DNA from 3 places in the Leuconostoc sp. C5 genome. Region 2 is predicted to be linked to each of the others. Evidence: riboswitches for the same ligand, from Rfam matches in the RefSeq annotation. Region 2 holds a riboswitch; each other region holds the start of a gene.
What was found. A riboswitch is a leader RNA that binds a small molecule or an ion and turns the genes downstream of it on or off. The one in region 2 is predicted to bind FMN.

Region 1 (5,582 bases), 420 kb from region 2:
TCAAAGACAATGAAGATTTTATTGTTGAATATGCTTTTGCGCATGGCTGGGTAGTTCCAGAAGGATTACCAGAACAGCGAACTGGTAAAAAAATTGCAGTCATCGGCTCCGGGCCAGCAGGGATTACAGCAGCTTGGCGCTTAAATCAATTGGGCCATGAGGTCACTATTTTTGAAAAAGATGAACGTTTAGGTGGCCTTTTAATGTATGGCATTCCAAACATGAAATTAGAAAAGTGGGTTGTTGATCGTCGTTTTAAAGTCATGTCAGAAGTCGGTATCAAATTTAAAGTTAATACAACGATTGGAGAGGATATTACTAAGGAACAATTAGACGCTGATTTTGATAAAGTCATTGTTGCTACTGGCGCATCGGTTGCACGAGATGTAGATGTACCCGGACGTGATTTGAAAGGAATTGATTTTGCACTACCATTTCTAAGCCAGACAACCAAAAATGTATTAAAAAACGGTACGACTACATTTGAAAAAACATTATCTAATCAGCAGGTGATTGTGATTGGTTCTGGTGACACGGCGACAGATTGTATTGCAACAGCGATTCGGCTAGGTGCAGAAAATGTAACACAGTTTGATTATCATACTGAAAAGCCGACAGATCGTACGACACCTTGGCCGGAATATCCATGGCAAAAGCAAATTAGTTATGGGCAGGCGGAAGCCATGGACACAGTTAACCAGGAATTAATACCTTATCAAACGCAAACAGTAGAATTTTTAGGTAATTCATTTGGAGAAGTAACTGGCGTTCGAACTGTTTTGATTGATGCCAATAAGCAAGTGATTTCGAATTCGGAAAAAGACTATTCTGCTGATTTGGTATTGGTTGCAGTAGGATTTACAGGTCTCAATACGAAAATATTAAATGATTTGGATATTACTCGCCTGAATGTCATGGGGACAACAAACCAAGAGAATTATATGGTAGCGGGTGATGCTAATACTGGTGCTAATTTGGTTATCACTGCTATTCATGACGCTCGTTTAGTGGCCGAGTTGGTTGATGCAAAACTTCAAAGTTTTGCTGATCGTTTTTCAGTTAAAGTAAATTAGCTAACGAATTAAAAATATTTTTCTTGTAAGCATTATTTTGATAGAATAATGCTTTTTTGAGTGTTCTTTATATCATTTTAAATACATGTTGCATCTAAAATCTATTGACAGGTTAAGTGAATTACTGTAAAGTGATTAACTAAGGTAATTACTTTAGTTAATCAAATGCGCGGAAAGAGGTATCGAATCCTAATTCAATTATATAAGATTCAATTTTAAAATAGTCAGCAATTGTGTAGAAGTGCATAGGCAGTTCGCGAAGCGAGAAAACAATTAAATTAATACGGAAAAATATTATGACTCAAAAAAAGATTGAGCAACGTGCATTTATGGTCGGACTTGCGATGAATTTGCTGATGGGCAGTTTGGGAATTGTTGTTTATTATATTACCCAGATTCAAGCGTTGTTCGTAGATAGTTACTTTACAATAATGACACTGGTTTCTGGAATCGCTGCAATTACGATTTCAAAGTATAGTGCCAGAACAAGTGAGCGTTTTCCAAATGGTCACTTCATGTTTGAACCAATGTATGCTGCTTTTAAATCAATGATGACACTGATTTTGTTAACGACCTCCACTATTCAAGTAAGTCAAAAAGCATATCAATATTTCGTTTACCATAAAGGGGATGTATTAAACTTAACGCCGATAATTCCATATGAAATCATTATGGTCATATTATGTTTAACGATATCTTTGTTTTATAGTCGGCAAAATCAAAAAATTGGTCGTGCTAGTACGATGCTATCTGCAGAATCCAAAAGTACGCGAATTGATTCAATCATGTGTGGGGGGATTGGGTTAGCAGCCTTTCTAGTTTTATTGATTCCAAAAAATTCAATCCTAGGGTTCTTGCTATACACGGGTGATTTCTTTGTGACGGTAATACTAGTCTTATTTTCAATTACAACGCCGGTTAAAGTACTAAAAAATGCATTCATTGAAATCTGTGGCGGCCGGTTAATTGATGAAAACATTCAGAATGAATTTGAAGCATGCCTTAGAAAACACTTTGGAAAAGAAGTCATATTAACTGGCTGTCATATTTATAAAACGGGCATGTATTTTTCAGTTAAGGTGATGATTGATGTTGTCGATGACGAAATTGGGACAGTATTGTTACGTGATAAAAAAGTCCGTATTTTAGAAGAACTTAAAGCATGTTATGAGTTTGTACATTTAGAGTTTGTGTATGCTTAAAAGAAAAAGGGGAAATCAAATGAAAATCAATGTTTATAACGAATATGATCCATTAAAAGAAGTCATTATTGGGGATGCAACAAAGCTATATTTTCCAGATACGCATGAAATAGAGCAGGAAGAACATACTGCAAAATGGAAACAATTTATGACAAAACATATTTATACTCTTTTGCGAGGTAAAAAAGTTCCGAGTTTCCTTGCTAAAAAATTTCAACGAGAATTAGCAGAATTCCAACGAATTTTGGAAACACATGGTGTCAAGGTACACCATGTTGATTCGGTAACCCCAACAAAGCTAGATCCCTATGGAATGGGGCAAATGTATGCACGAGATAGTGCTATGAGCGTTGGAGAACATTTTATTGAAGGAAATGTTCAAATTGAAATGCGAAAAATTGAACGACGTGGGTATCAAAGAATTGTTGCAGCTATTAACAATAAGAATCAGGTGCACACGTTAAATCAAAAGGATAAAATATATCTGGAGGGTGGTGACGTTATCGTTAACTATCCTTATGTATTCGTCGGCATTGGTAAATATGCTAGTAATGAAGCTGGTGCAAAATGGCTACAAAGTATTTTAGACAAGGATTTTGAGAATGAGATTGTCGATAGACCGTGGAAAGTAGTACCAGTGTATTTGAATGATGATGCAATTTTGCACTTGGATTGTTGTATGACCATTATTGGTCCAAAAACTGCTATTATCCATAAACCTGTCTTAAAAGACTTACCGAAAGAACTGGTCGATTATAAATTTATTGATATTGATGCAAAAACCAGAAAAGAGATGGGTGGGAATGTTTTAGTTATTGGGCCTAAAAAAGTTATTGTGCAAAAAAGACATACAGCGTTGCAAGAGGCTTTAAAAAATGAAGGTTATACGGTCATCCCTATCGTGTTTACATGGCATTCACTATTAGACGGTGCACTAAGATGTGCATCATGCCCGTTAGTGAGAGAAAAAAATGAGTAAAAAGGGTGTTTAGGGCGACTTTTTACTTTTTTGCTGTCTACAGAATAAGAATTAAAAAGCGTAAAAAATATTTTTGATTGACATTGTAGAATTCTAATGATAAATTAGTTTTGTTAAATAAATTAATCTTCGGGGCAGGGTGTAATTCCCGACCGACGGTGATGGTGAATAACCTCAGTCCGTGACCCGCGATATTTTCGCGGTTGACACAGTGAAATTCTGTGACCGACAGTTAAAGTCTGGATGGGAGAAGATTTGAAATAGTTTAGACGATGCTTTTTTTATATTGTCTAGGTTTTTTGAATTAATCTAAACTACTATAAACCCGATGTGTATTTTTAACGCATCGGGTTTTTTGTCCTGAAAAATTCAGGAGGTAAGTATGAATGATTTAACATGGATGAAGCTCGCTGCAGATGAGGCAATTCGAGCAATGCCGTATCAAACTTTTGAAAATCCTAGGGTTGGTGCAGTAATTGTTAAAGATGGTCAGGTTATCGCGACAGGATATCATGAAAAGTTTGGTGAAGCGCATGCTGAAATAAATGCTTTTAATCGTGTCAAAAACAAGACCGACATTTTAGGTGCTACGCTTTATGTCACTTTGGAGCCGTGTTCCACGCAGGGGAAAGTAGGCTCTTGTGCAGTTCAAATTCAAAATTGGGGACTGAAGCGTGTGGTTGTTGGTAGCATTGATCCGAATCCGTCAACAAATGGAACAGGAATTAAAATGCTAAGATCAGCTGGTATCACTGTCGATGTTTTGAATACAGTTGAAAATAAAGAGATCAACCCTGCATTTCATTATTTTTATACCACACGACTACCATATGTTCAGTTGAAACTTGCCATGTCTCAAAACGGATTTGTTGCTGAAAAATTTGGAAAACGAAAAAAACTGACTGATGAGCTAGCTGATGCTGATGTACACCGAGAGCGTGCAACTAGAAGTGCAATAATGATTGGCAGCGAGACCATGATCACAGATCAACCAATGTTAACTGTACGGCACATCAATATCAGTCATAAACAACCATTGAGAGTTGTTATTGATCGTCGTGGACGGTTGCAAAATACGAACTTTGATTTTTCAAATAATTGGCTGATATATACGGAAAATGTTCTATTTTCAAAACAGCATTCTTATGTCAAATTAATGTCTGGTGCGCTTAAAGATATATTAATAGATTTAGCCAAACAAAATATTCAATCTGTGATGGTTGAAGGCGGACCAAGTTTGATTCACTCATTTTTGAAAGAAAACTTGTGGCAAGAAATGCTAATTTATACAACAGATAAAGTATTATCTAAAGATAGTCTGAAAGGAATATCTGTTAGCCAAAAGCCTAAAAATGAAGTGCAAGTTGGCAATGCTGTCAAAAAAGTCTATATCAATCATCAAGGGGGAACGCAATAATGTTTACAGGTATTACACAAGAAGTTGGTCGTTTAATAAGCATTTATCAGCGTAATGACAAAGAAATGCGCTTAAAAATTGCTGCATCCGAGGACTATTTTTCTGATAGCAGAGTAGGCGATAGCATTATGGTTGATGGCGTTTGTTTAACAATTAATCAGCTAGAATCAAATTATGCTGAATTCGATATTATGGTACCGACTTTTGAAACGACCATTGTTAAATTCTATCAAGTTGGGCAAAAAGTAAACTTGGAGAAAGCACTTTTAGTTTCCAACCGATTTGATGGTCACTTTGTTCTAGGTCATGTAGATCAGACAGCTGAAGTAGTCAAAAAAGAGTACAGTGAAGAAACCACATTGTTAACTTTTAAATTAGCAGACCGTCAACAAATAAATCAAATCGTCAATAAAGGTTCAGTTACTATTTCAGGTGTGAGCCTAACCATTGTTCAAGCGAGAGAAGATGTATTTCAAGTTGGTCTAATACCACTTACATTAACCAAGACAACTTTGGGATTATTGCATGAACGAGATTTGGTAAATGTTGAAACCGATATTTTGGCGAAATATTTAATGAAAGGAAAGTAATAATGACAAGTACTACAGAAAAAGTTAAAACAGCAGTTAAAGAGTTGAAAAAGGGTAAGCTGATTATTTTGAGCGATGACAAAAAAAGAGAACATGAAGGAGATTTGGTCGGTTTAGCATCATTTGTGACGGCAGCTACGGTCAATGAAGCCCTTTCAATTGCAAGGGGTGTTCTAGCTGTACCAATCACTAAATCTCGTGCTGATGAACTCGGGTTAGACCAAATGACGACGCATAATTCTGAAAAATTTGGGACAAAGTTCACTGTGAGCGTTGATCATATTGACAGCACGACGGGTGTTTCTGCGTATGAACGTGCTG
Region 2 (5,582 bases):
AATTAAAACAACAATCCTTTCCACGTACTCAAATGAAGGCTCCTGATAATTTGGAACATCCCATAACTTTAGCTCCTGGTTTATCGTTAGGGGATTTACAAACAGCATTTGCTCAACTATTGCGGCGAAAAAAGCAGGAAAAACCCATCAGAAGGCATGTTACTGCGGAAACATATTCTCTTGAGGAAGCTGTTAACAACATCAATAAACATTTCTTACAGCATCAAACGGGGGATATGATTCCATTTGCTTCTTTTTTTGATGATATTTACGAGCGGGAGCATTTGGTAGTCACCTTTTTGGCGTTATTAGAAATGGCCAAAGATAAAAGATTAAAATTACACCAAGAGCACCAACAACAAGAAATTTATGTAGAAATTGAGGCGTTTGGCGAAGATGAATAATTTAAGTCAAATAGAAGCACTATTGTTTGTATCTGGCGATGAAGGCATTTCCGTGAAAAATATGAGCATTATCACTGGATTTGATCGTTCAGCAATACAAGGATTGCTTGAAGAACTTGTGTTAAAGTATGATACTGATTTAAGTAGTGCATTACAAATTCGTAAAAGTGACGATGTGTATCGCCTAGTGACTAAACCGGAACTTGGTGGCACAGTAAAACAGTATTTTGATTCACCTGTAAATGCAACATTATCGCAAGCACAACTCGAAACACTAGTTATTGTCGCTTATAAGCAACCAATTACACGTGTTGAAATTGATACAATTCGTGGTGTGCAATCCTCAGGAACTTTACAGAAGCTAGCATTACGGCAACTAGTCCACGAAGTTGGCAGAAAAGACGAACCAGGACGTCCCATCATGTTTGGTACCACCGATGAATTTTTGGACTATTTTGGTTTGAAAAGTATTGAAGAATTACCTCTGTTACCTGATTTTAATATGTTAGATTTAAGTGATGATATTGATGGCGAACTATTTACGAGTGCATTTGATGTACATCAATCAGAAAGTGAAAAAGAAAATGTCTGAAGAAGCACAGAGACTGCAAAAAATTATTGCCCAAGCGGGTCTAGCGTCCCGACGGGGCGCAGAAGAATTGATCATCAATGGGCGTGTCCAAGTTAATGGGCAAACTGTTACCGAATTAGGTACGAAAGTTACTGCAAATGATAAAGTACAGGTCGACGGTGCGCCAATTGAAGGGCGTGAGAAGTTAGTTTATTACCTGTTAAATAAGCCTCGTGGAGTTGTGACAACCAATGATGATGAAAAAGGTCGTCGTACGGTATTGGATATTTTAGAGGATGTGGATCAACGTGTTTATCCAGTTGGCCGTCTAGATTATGATACAACTGGTGTTTTGTTATTAACAAATGATGGTGTAGTGGCTAATCAATTAATGCATCCTAAAACTAAAGTCGATAAGACTTATGTTGCAAAGGTTGAAGGCATTGCAACCGAAGAAAAGCTAGCTCCTTTGAAACGTGGAGTGGTCCTAAAAGGACGTAAAACTGCGCCAGCTCGTGTTTCCATTGAAAGAATTGAGCCGACAAAAAGAACAAGTATGGTCCGTCTAACTATTCATGAAGGCCGTAATCATCAGGTCAAAAACATGCTCGCAAAGGTTGGCCTACCAGTGCAAAAGCTTAAGCGTGAGCAGTATGCCTTTTTTGATGTCACTGGTCTACAGCCGGGCGAGTATCGTAAATTAACAAGCGTAGAGATCAAACGCTTAAAGGCACAAGATTACAAATTGTTGCGTCGTAAGTAACACCGTGATACAATAAAATCAAATTTAATAATAACTTCAGGGTCGGGTGTAAGTCCCAACCGGCGGTGAGACATGAATTTTCATGGTAAGCCCGCGACCTGCTTTTGCAGCTGATCTGGTCAAAATCCAGAGCCGACCGTAAAGTCGGGTATAAAGAAGTCTAAAAAAGAAAGTGAAAGCTGCATTTTTTGTTGTACCCTGACAAAATCTGTGGTTTTTTGTTTGCATCTACTGGTGAGGTGAGCAAACAAGAGGAAAGAATTATGTCAATTATTCCTGTAACGCGAGTGCAACGTACTACATTAATTGCAATACTAAGCGCTATTTCATTTGGTTTGATGCTGTTTCCCCAAGTGCCAATCATTCCTAGTGCCGATTTTTTGAAACTAGATTTTTCAATCGTACCAGTTGTCATTGGCTTATATTGGTTAAATTATTCTGCTTCACTGTGGGTCATTTTAATTCGTACCTTGCTAAAGTTAATTTTGGCAAATGAGGGGGTTAACACTTATTTAGGACTACCGGTTAATTTACTGGTTGTTTTGGCCTTTATCACAGTCTTAAAAATTACAATGCCCAACCTTGAGCAGTATAGTAATTGGCAAAAAAAAATCCTGCCGTTAATAAGCAGCACGTTTGTCATGACAATTGTTGCGATTGTCATCAATTGGTTTGTAGCTATACCTTTGTATGCGAGGTTTGCTAATTTCGACATTGCTAAATTCATTGGTTTAAAAAACTATTTTATCGGTATGGTATTACCGTTCAATCTTATCGAGGGTATTATATGGTTTGTCGTGAGTATGATCATATTAAGGGCAATACAGCCGCTCCAGAGAAGGTTTCATTCTTAACAAAACATTATGAGCAAAGTCGGTGTTGGTGTGGTAAAATTTTATGTGAACCAATAAAATGGAGGTCGTTTCTATGAACGATTTTGACCCAAACAACATGAGCCGCTCAAAGCGGCCCAAAAAAGATAAACTCGAACCAAAATTTTCCCGAAAGTCAGATTCAAAATCCCCAAATAAAGGATTTCGTGTTCTGCTTGTTGTATTAGCGCTTGCAGTTATATCTTTTGTACCTGTGTATGGCATGATTGCTAATCAAAAATCATCAAAGCCACAAACGGCTGTTTCTTCAAGTACAAAGCGTTCATCAACTACTAAATCTACGTCTTCTGAGTCTTCTGAATCATCATCTTCCGAGTCAAGTGCATCAAGTTCTTCTGAAGAAGAATCAGTAAGTAGCAGTGAAGCTGCTTCAAGTGAGGAATCTGCTAGTTCATCTTCTACTGAGACGGCTGAATCAAGTTCAGCATCAAGTAGTTCCACAACCACTACTGCAGTTTTGGGTGCTAGTCAAACGTTGTATAATTTTGCAGTTACACACGGGATGACAACTAGCCAAGTTATTGCATTAAATCCAGGGTTAACAGTTGATAATTACACACAGTATGCTGGTACTGCACTAAACATTCAGTAAGAGGACTTTTTATTATTATGACGAATTTTCAAGTTGCCATTGATGGCCCAGCTTCTGCCGGTAAGTCTACTATTGCCAAAATTTTAGCAACAAAGCTAAATTATGTGTATGTTGACACAGGTGCAATGTACAGAACAATAACTTTAGCTGCAAAAAAGAACGGCATTGCTTATAATGATGAAGAAAAAATAAAAAACTTATTGTCACAAACGGAAATACGCTTTGAACCTAGTACACCAGTTCAACGTGTATTTTTGAATGATACCGATGTCACGGAGGAAATTCGTTCCGCTGAAGTGACAAACAATGTGTCTGTAGTGGCTTCCTTTGCGGATGTACGTTCTAATTTAGTCAATCGTCAACGTGAAATAGCTAATAACAACAGTGTGATTATGGACGGCCGCGATATCGGCACAACTGTGTTACCAGAAGCAGATGTCAAAATTTTTCTTGTAGCAAGTGTTGATGAACGTGCCCAACGACGTTATAAAGAAAATGTTGCTAAAGGGATGACTACTGATCTCGAAACATTGAAGCGCGAAATTGAAGCGCGAGATTACAAAGATTCTCATCGTCAAATTAGTCCATTAACACAAGCGAAGGACGCTATTTTAGTGGATACAACGGGACAAAGTATTGACGATGTTGTGGCTAAAATAGCCAACATTATCGAAAATAATATTAGTTTCTAATTTACACGGTTAAACCGTGTTTTTTACTATACAAGAACTAAAATATTTGGTACACTATATTCATAGTGTAAATTGTAGGAGGACGTTTGACGTCATGAGTGAAACAAACAACGAGCTTTTAGCAGCTCTCGAGAGTGCAGATCAAATTAAGGTAGGAGATGTCGTTACGGGCGAAGTACTAGCCGTTGATAACGATAACCAAGCAGTTATTGGTTTGCATACCGGTGAAGAAGGAGTTGTGCCAGCGCGTGAGTACTCAGACGATCGTAACATTAATCTGGCAGACGAATTGAAGGTTGGTGACAGTGTTGAAGCTGTTGTCATCTCTAATGTAACAAGCGACAAGGAAGGCGTATCTTACTTGTTGTCAAAGAAGCGCTTGGAAGCACGTAAGGCATGGGAAAACTTGTCATTTGGTGAAGGTGATACAGTTGATGCTAAAGTTATCAATGCTGTACGTGGTGGTTTAGTTGTCGATGTTAATGGTGTTCGTGGCTTTGTACCCGCATCAATGGTTGCTGATCGTTTCGTGTCAGATTTGAACCAGTTTAAGAATAAAGATATTAAAGCACAAGTTATTGAAATTGATGCTGCCAAGGCACGCTTAATCTTGTCACGTAAGGCAGTTGCAGCACAAGAACGTGCAGCACAATTAGCAGAAGCATTTGAAAAGCTATCAGTTGGTGAAGTTGTTGAAGGTAAAGTTGCTCGTTTGACTGACTTCGGAGCATTCGTTGACTTAGGTGGCGTTGATGGTTTGGTACACGTTTCAGAAATTTCTCATGATCGTGTTAAGAACCCTGCTGATGTTTTGACAAAGGGTGAAACAGTTAACGTTAAAATTTTAGCCTTAGATGCTGAAAAGGGACGTATCTCATTGTCAATCAAGGCTACACAACCTGGACCTTGGGATAAGGTTGCTGAAGAAGCTCCTGCCGGAACAGTTCTTGAAGGAACTGTTAAGCGTGTAAAAGACTTCGGAGCATTCGTTGAAATTTTCCCTGGTATCGAAGGATTAGTTCACGTATCACAAATTTCACACAAGCGTATCGAAAACCCTTCAGAAGTTTTGAAGTCAGGCGATAAAGTTCAAGTTCAAGTTTTGGATGTTAAGCCTGCCGAAGAACGTATTTCATTGTCAATGAAGGCATTGGAAGAAAAGCCAGAACGTGAAGATCGTGGAAATTCAAAGGATAGTTCAGCATCACGTGCAGATATTGCTGCTTATAAGCAACAAGATGATTCAGCTGCAACATTGGGCGACCTCTTTGATGGTAAGTTCTAAGAATTCTATTGAAAAGAACTGGTTCGCCAGTTCTTTTTTTATGATAAATTTATTTATACAAAGGAGGTGCCAAAATGTCAGCACCAATAGTAGCAATTGTCGGTCGACCAAACGTTGGTAAATCAACTATTTTCAACCGTATGGCGGGAGAAAGAATTGCGATCGTTGAAGACATGCCCGGTGTCACGCGAGATCGCTTGTATGCATCAGCTGAATGGTTAAATTATGAATTTCGAATGATTGATACCGGTGGTATCGAAATCGGTGATGCACCGTTTTTAGCGGAAATACGTGGACAGGTAGAATTAGCAATTAATGAAACTGATGTTATTGTGATGGTTGTTTCCGGCCGAGAAGGATTAACTGAGGCTGATGAAGTAGT
Region 3 (5,582 bases), on a different replicon from region 2:
TGTTAGGCTCATTGAGTTTAATGCTATCAGGTTTGGCATTTGTTGTTGTATTGATTAGGAACATTAAAAAATAATCAATAAAAAACAACCACATGAATTTAGCCGTTCTCGGGTTGTTTCTTTGTTGAAATGAATTAAGGCGGTTATCTAATGACGACCATGGGGCTAGTTTGAGCTAGCCCTTTTTATTTATACTTATATTATACCAGATGACAAGCATTTCTGCACATTGTTGCTTAACACTATCAGTAAACACTATTATGGAACATTCAGATGAAAATTATTAGGCCAATTCAAGTTAATATAACGTGTCTTACCCAAAGTTGCCGTTATAGCAACCGTTCTCGCTCGTTGCGAAATTACCCTTGTGAATTTTGATCTCCTGCCCTTTTTCGACAGTTTACGAAGTCAATTTTAGGCTTTTTTAAAAATCTATACCAATTATGAATTTTGTCTTTTTTCCTTAGCTGTGTATGTTTTCATGTACATATCAAGCATTGTTTTTTGTTCAGAATCTAGCACTGTTTCTAACTTATCCAACATATTGATGATTAGATCATCTTGGGTATCAAAATTTAAAGTATTCTGTAATGCGTTAATTCTATTGACGGTGTGGCGTTGTATGCGAATAGTGCTGTATGTTTTGTTTTTTCTTGGTCTACCGATTTTAGGGTTTGGTGTTGTATTATAAGGCTTTGGTGTATTTTCAAGAGTTGCTGTAGTTGAAAAAGTTTTTTTAGGCTCTGATATGTGTGTTTCCTCCACCTTTTTAAAAGATTTTTTACGGTTGGGATCCTTATTGAACTCTAGTTTTGCCATAATTAATTTTGGTGTGTCCTTTCTATAATTTCATCTGTTAAATCAGAATAAATACGGTGAACTTTAATATCGTGAAAATCATTTTGCGCTGTCATCTGTTGTTCGGAGATGCCTTGACGATCATATCGTTTTAATCTTTCCATATGTTTTATGATGACATTAAACAGTGTTTCTTCACCAAATATTTTCTTTGCGTCATCTATGATTTGGTTATCTAATCCGACATTGTTTTTTAGTAATACTGGTAGAATACCCGCAATGTCAAAATCAACATCTTTATATGTGTTGTAGAAAGTTTGTAAATACTCCCAGAATGCTTCTGCTCCGTCTAAAGAACGTTGTTGTGTCTGTAAAACAATGATGACATAATCAGATGAATATAGAGCTGTGTCAGTATAAATTGATAATGTTGGTGGTACATCAAATATAATGTAGTCGAAATCGTCTTCAATTTTAGAAAGTTGATCTTGAAAAAAACTAATTCTTTTCTTTTTATAATCTGGTTTGTTTGGTAAGAATTTAAGTTCTAGAAAGTCAGGATAATTAACAAAATCTTTGTGCGAAGGCAAAAGATATAAATTGTCCATTATTTCAACTAACGAATTTTTTATAGTATTTTCTTGAAGTGCAACCATCATGGTGTTTTCAATTGGTAATTCTATACCGTTTTGAAGTCCGTATGTTCTACGTAATAATTGTGTTGAATTTGCTTGTGGATCTAAGTCACATACTAAAGTCTTGTATCCCTTTTTGGCCAATTCGTATGCTACCATTACTGAATTGGTAGTCTTACCAACTCCACCTTTAAAGTTTCCAAATAACAATTTTGTAGTCATAAATATTTATCTCCTCAAGAAATTAAGTTATTTTTAAAAACATTACTATTTGACTATTTGACTATTTGACTATTTGACTATATTTCTATTATACTATTGTACTACATAAAGTATGTGTAGTAAACGCTTGTTAATCAATATTTAAAGTTTTACTTAACACTATAGTACTACTGTACTACATTACTATATTACTATAATACTATTTTACTACAAAAAGTATGCAAAAAAATACTACAAATTCAAAAGTGGTTGTTGACAATAAATTTCAAAACATTTAATATCAACGGTATAGATTTAAAGATTATTTTTAATTACCAAAAATAAATTTTTGCATAAAGAAAAGCCACCAAGAACGCCAATTCTTGATAGCTACATACATCTTTTGTATTTGATTAATGTAGTTATATTATACAACACACCCTTTGTGTTGTAAATGTGGGTGATTTCAAAAAGAGTGAAGCCAAACACTTTAAGGGGTATGGTTGATATGACAGGTAGGGGGTAGTTGTGTTTCTTGCAACTAGGTAGAGCCAAAATGCTATATCAGGTATACGAAAAAATAGACAAGTGCCATTTTCCCAGACACTACTGTACAAAAATATGTGGGTGCTACACAAACAATCCATACTGGGCGTGTAGTAGGGTGAGAGCGACCATTAACGGCTCGGCAGGTAAAACGGTGTTCAAGGACACAGAGCTTGTAATTAAGCTGTATCGTGACAAAGAGAATAAGTATAGTGATACAGCGCCAATAAGGGCGTTTTTTTATTGGTTCAATGACTAATTAATTGATTAAAGCAAGTGGGTAAAACCAAAGCTTGTATGGATAAGGTGACGGACGACTGAACGATCGGTCAAGTGTTTGTTTGATTAAAGTTTTTTTCTTCCTAAAAACAAGGGAAAAACTATCTTCGGCTCTAAACTTCCCTCACTCTCAATCAAGCATTTGTGACTTGCTTGTGTCAACAATTTCCTTTAGTTTTCTCTATTGATTTAGATTTAAAGACAATAAAAAAAAGCCACAATCATAATAATAACCACGGGCGAGCTTAACTGTTGTGGTGGCGGTTGGCTGTTGCGCGGTTTCCGTGTTTGGTGGCAGATTTTTAGAATGATTTAAGATATATTTTTTGATCATCCATATATTTTGTTGTTATGCTGTTGGCATATATGAATGGATTTTGAATGATTTTATCTTCTTCACAACAATCTATATTATTTTTCATGTAGTAGTATTTGAGATAGTTTTTATACGATTTTTTAAGGCTTCATGGCTGATTTCAAATTCTTTGCAGGTTTGATTAAATTTAAAACCATTATTTATGTATTGATTCAAAGCATTATCATTGATTAAAAGTTGACTAGCTAATGTATTGGCTTCTTGTTCTTTGATTGTATCTTCTGCTGAATAATCATTGCCTATAATTAAAGATGAATAGGTTTCGTTTTTTGTATTACTGTGTAGTTGAATGTGTGATAATTCGTGCAGAATTGTAAAATGTTGTCTGCTTGCAATTGAAGTATCATTATAATAGACCATGGATAAATATTTGTTGATAATTGTTAAAGGTAGATTGTAAAATTAAACCGAACACTTGAATAAAAAAGCCGCAGCGCCTTTAATGGTAATTGTCTAAAACAACCATAAAGGAACTGCGACTCATGACTAGTTTATCATCTCAAGAACGCACTGTCATTCAAACTTTACTCGAATTGAATTATTCTGTTCGGGAACAAAAACCCCGATATGCTTAAAAGCACATCGGGGTCTATTTTTTAGATTAATTTAAAAAAGCCAGCAAAAGGCGCAAATTATGCGCTCAAAAACTAGTTATTTTTAAATCTTCTCCCATCCAGACTTTAACTGTCGGTCACAGATTTTCACTGTGTCAGCTATGTAAAATTACATAGGTCACGGACTTACGCATTTAATAATACGATTACCGTCGGTCGGGAATTACACCCTGCCCCGAAGATTATTTATTAATAAAGTTAATGCTAACGTTAAAATCTTATTTTGTCAAATATTAACTTCTTTTGTAAACAACGGTTAGAGTCAAATTAAATCACTTAATTCTTCAATATATCGACTATGAGCGTAACATGATTAAATAGTTAAGATAATTACACTCTTCAGAATGCTAATATTATTCATAATTACTAAAAAGTGCTAGAATTTGAGATGAGGAGTGATCATTCATATCTTGTAATTTCAATTTTCAGTAAGTACACTACTAAAAATATAGAGGAAAATTAAAATGGAACAGTCCAATAAAAAATATTTCTTTGATGAGCCAGCTTTTGATCTACATGATGGCGGATATGTACCTCTCATAGTAAATAATGCCCCGGAAATGCCTTTAAATATACCACCTATTTTAAAAGCAGATAGAGAGTCTAACAATGATATCTACTATACCGTCACTGCAAAATCAGGGAAATCGCAAATATTGCCAGGGGAAAAGACACAGACATGGGGTTATAATGCTAATTTTTTAGGTAAGACTATTATATTTCACCGCGGTCAAAAAAATCATATCACTTTGAAGAATGACCTGCCAGAATTAACTACTTTTCATTGGCATGGAGCTGATGTTAGTGGCCCTTATGTTGATGGGGGTTGTCACGCGCCTGTTTACCCAGGGGAAATCAAACATATTAATTTTACGTTGAATCAGCCCGCTGCGACATTATGGTTGCATGCTCACCCGTGTCCATCCACAGCAGAACAGGTGTGGCAAGGATTAGCTACAATGGTTATTGTTCAAGATGAGCATGAATCTCAATTATCAATACCAAGAAATTATGGAGTAGATGATATTCCAATTATTTTACAAGATAGACATTTTCACAAAGATAATCAGTTTGATTATCGTGCCGATTATGATCCTGATGGTGTTGCAGGTCCCACGGCTGTTATCAATGGAACAGTCAACCCATACTTCGATGTCACAACGCAAAAAATAAGGTTACGTTTTTTAAATGGTGCTAACCGTCGGGAATGGCGTTTGCATTTTTCCGATGATTTGCCATTTGATCAGATTGCGGGGGATTGTTCTCTATTACCCAAGCCAATCAAGCTGACAGGTTTAATGTTGAGCTGTGCTGAACGTGCAGAAGTCATTATTGATTTTAGCCAATATCATGAAGGTGATGAGGTAACCTTATATACTGATCAAGTGCCACTATTAAAGTTCCGCATTCACAATTTCGCAAAAGATACTACAAAAATTCCCGATCATTTAATTAATTTAAAGAAACCGACAGTTGAAACGTCATTACCCATTCGACATGTCGTCATGCAAGGAATGGATGAAAGTGTTGCCATAGATGACAAGAAATTTGCTATGGAACGCATTGATGCCGAGCAAATAGTTGGAGAGTATCAGTATTGGGATGTCACGAATAGTAACGAAAAACCGGGAATGGTTCACCCATTTCACATACACGGCACTCGCTTTTTAGTACTAACACGTAATGGAAAAGATCCATATCCAAATGAGAACGGTTTCAAAGACACCATTGGAGTTAACCCAGGGGAAACTGTTCGAATACTAGTTAAGTTTGATTTACCTGGTATTTATATGTATCATTGCCATATTTTAGAACATGAAGATGGTGGTATGATGGCACAAATAGAGATAGTAGATCCAAAAAAGCCGCATCAGAAGTATCAGTTAATGGATATGAATACGTTAATGAACGCGTTAGCTGAGGAGCGTGGTATTGAGTTATCTAATCTTTGGATGGCAGGTATGGAGTCGTACGAAAAAATGGGAATGAAAATGTAAGATTTTGCTAGAATACTTCCGATGAAAAATGGTTGATCAATCATATTCGCTGTTAGACTATTGGTATGTTAAGATTAAGGGAACAACATATTTTAAAAAAAACATCACTTTAACTACACTACAGTTAAAGTGATGT

Region 1: linked by a shared signal. The riboswitch ahead of ribD (bifunctional diaminohydroxyphosphoribosylaminopyrimidine deaminase/5-amino-6-(5-phosphoribosylamino)uracil reductase RibD) and the one ahead of RHP56_RS06230 (ECF transporter S component) in region 2 are both predicted to bind FMN.
Region 3: linked by a shared signal. The riboswitch ahead of RHP56_RS10265 (ImmA/IrrE family metallo-endopeptidase) and the one ahead of RHP56_RS06230 (ECF transporter S component) in region 2 are both predicted to bind FMN.

Annotation. Positions count from the first base shown of each region.
Region 1 covers NZ_CP134351.1:805,537-811,118, forward strand. The annotation lists gene RHP56_RS04055 (glutamate synthase subunit beta) at 1-1,073, shown strand, start outside; gene RHP56_RS04060 (cation transporter) at 1,370-2,275, shown strand; gene RHP56_RS04065 (dimethylarginine dimethylaminohydrolase family protein) at 2,295-3,254, shown strand; FMN riboswitch at 3,376-3,513, shown strand; gene ribD (bifunctional diaminohydroxyphosphoribosylaminopyrimidine deaminase/5-amino-6-(5-phosphoribosylamino)uracil reductase RibD) at 3,637-4,671, shown strand; gene RHP56_RS04075 (riboflavin synthase) at 4,671-5,261, shown strand; gene RHP56_RS04080 (bifunctional 3,4-dihydroxy-2-butanone-4-phosphate synthase/GTP cyclohydrolase II) at 5,264-5,582, shown strand, end outside.
Region 2 covers NZ_CP134351.1:1,224,332-1,229,913, reverse strand. The annotation lists gene RHP56_RS06245 (segregation and condensation protein A) at 1-404, shown strand, start outside; gene scpB (SMC-Scp complex subunit ScpB) at 397-996, shown strand; gene RHP56_RS06235 (pseudouridine synthase) at 989-1,738, shown strand; FMN riboswitch at 1,767-1,903, shown strand; gene RHP56_RS06230 (ECF transporter S component) at 2,002-2,592, shown strand; gene RHP56_RS06225 (hypothetical protein) at 2,666-3,223, shown strand; gene cmk ((d)CMP kinase) at 3,238-3,915, shown strand; gene rpsA (30S ribosomal protein S1) at 4,010-5,200, shown strand; gene der (ribosome biogenesis GTPase Der) at 5,275-5,582, shown strand, end outside.
Region 3 covers NZ_CP134352.1:5,160-10,741, forward strand. The annotation lists gene RHP56_RS10255 (hypothetical protein) at 442-819, opposite strand; gene RHP56_RS10260 (ParA family protein) at 822-1,655, opposite strand; gene RHP56_RS10265 (ImmA/IrrE family metallo-endopeptidase) at 2,878-3,195, opposite strand; FMN riboswitch at 3,493-3,636, opposite strand; gene RHP56_RS10270 (multicopper oxidase family protein) at 3,914-5,446, shown strand.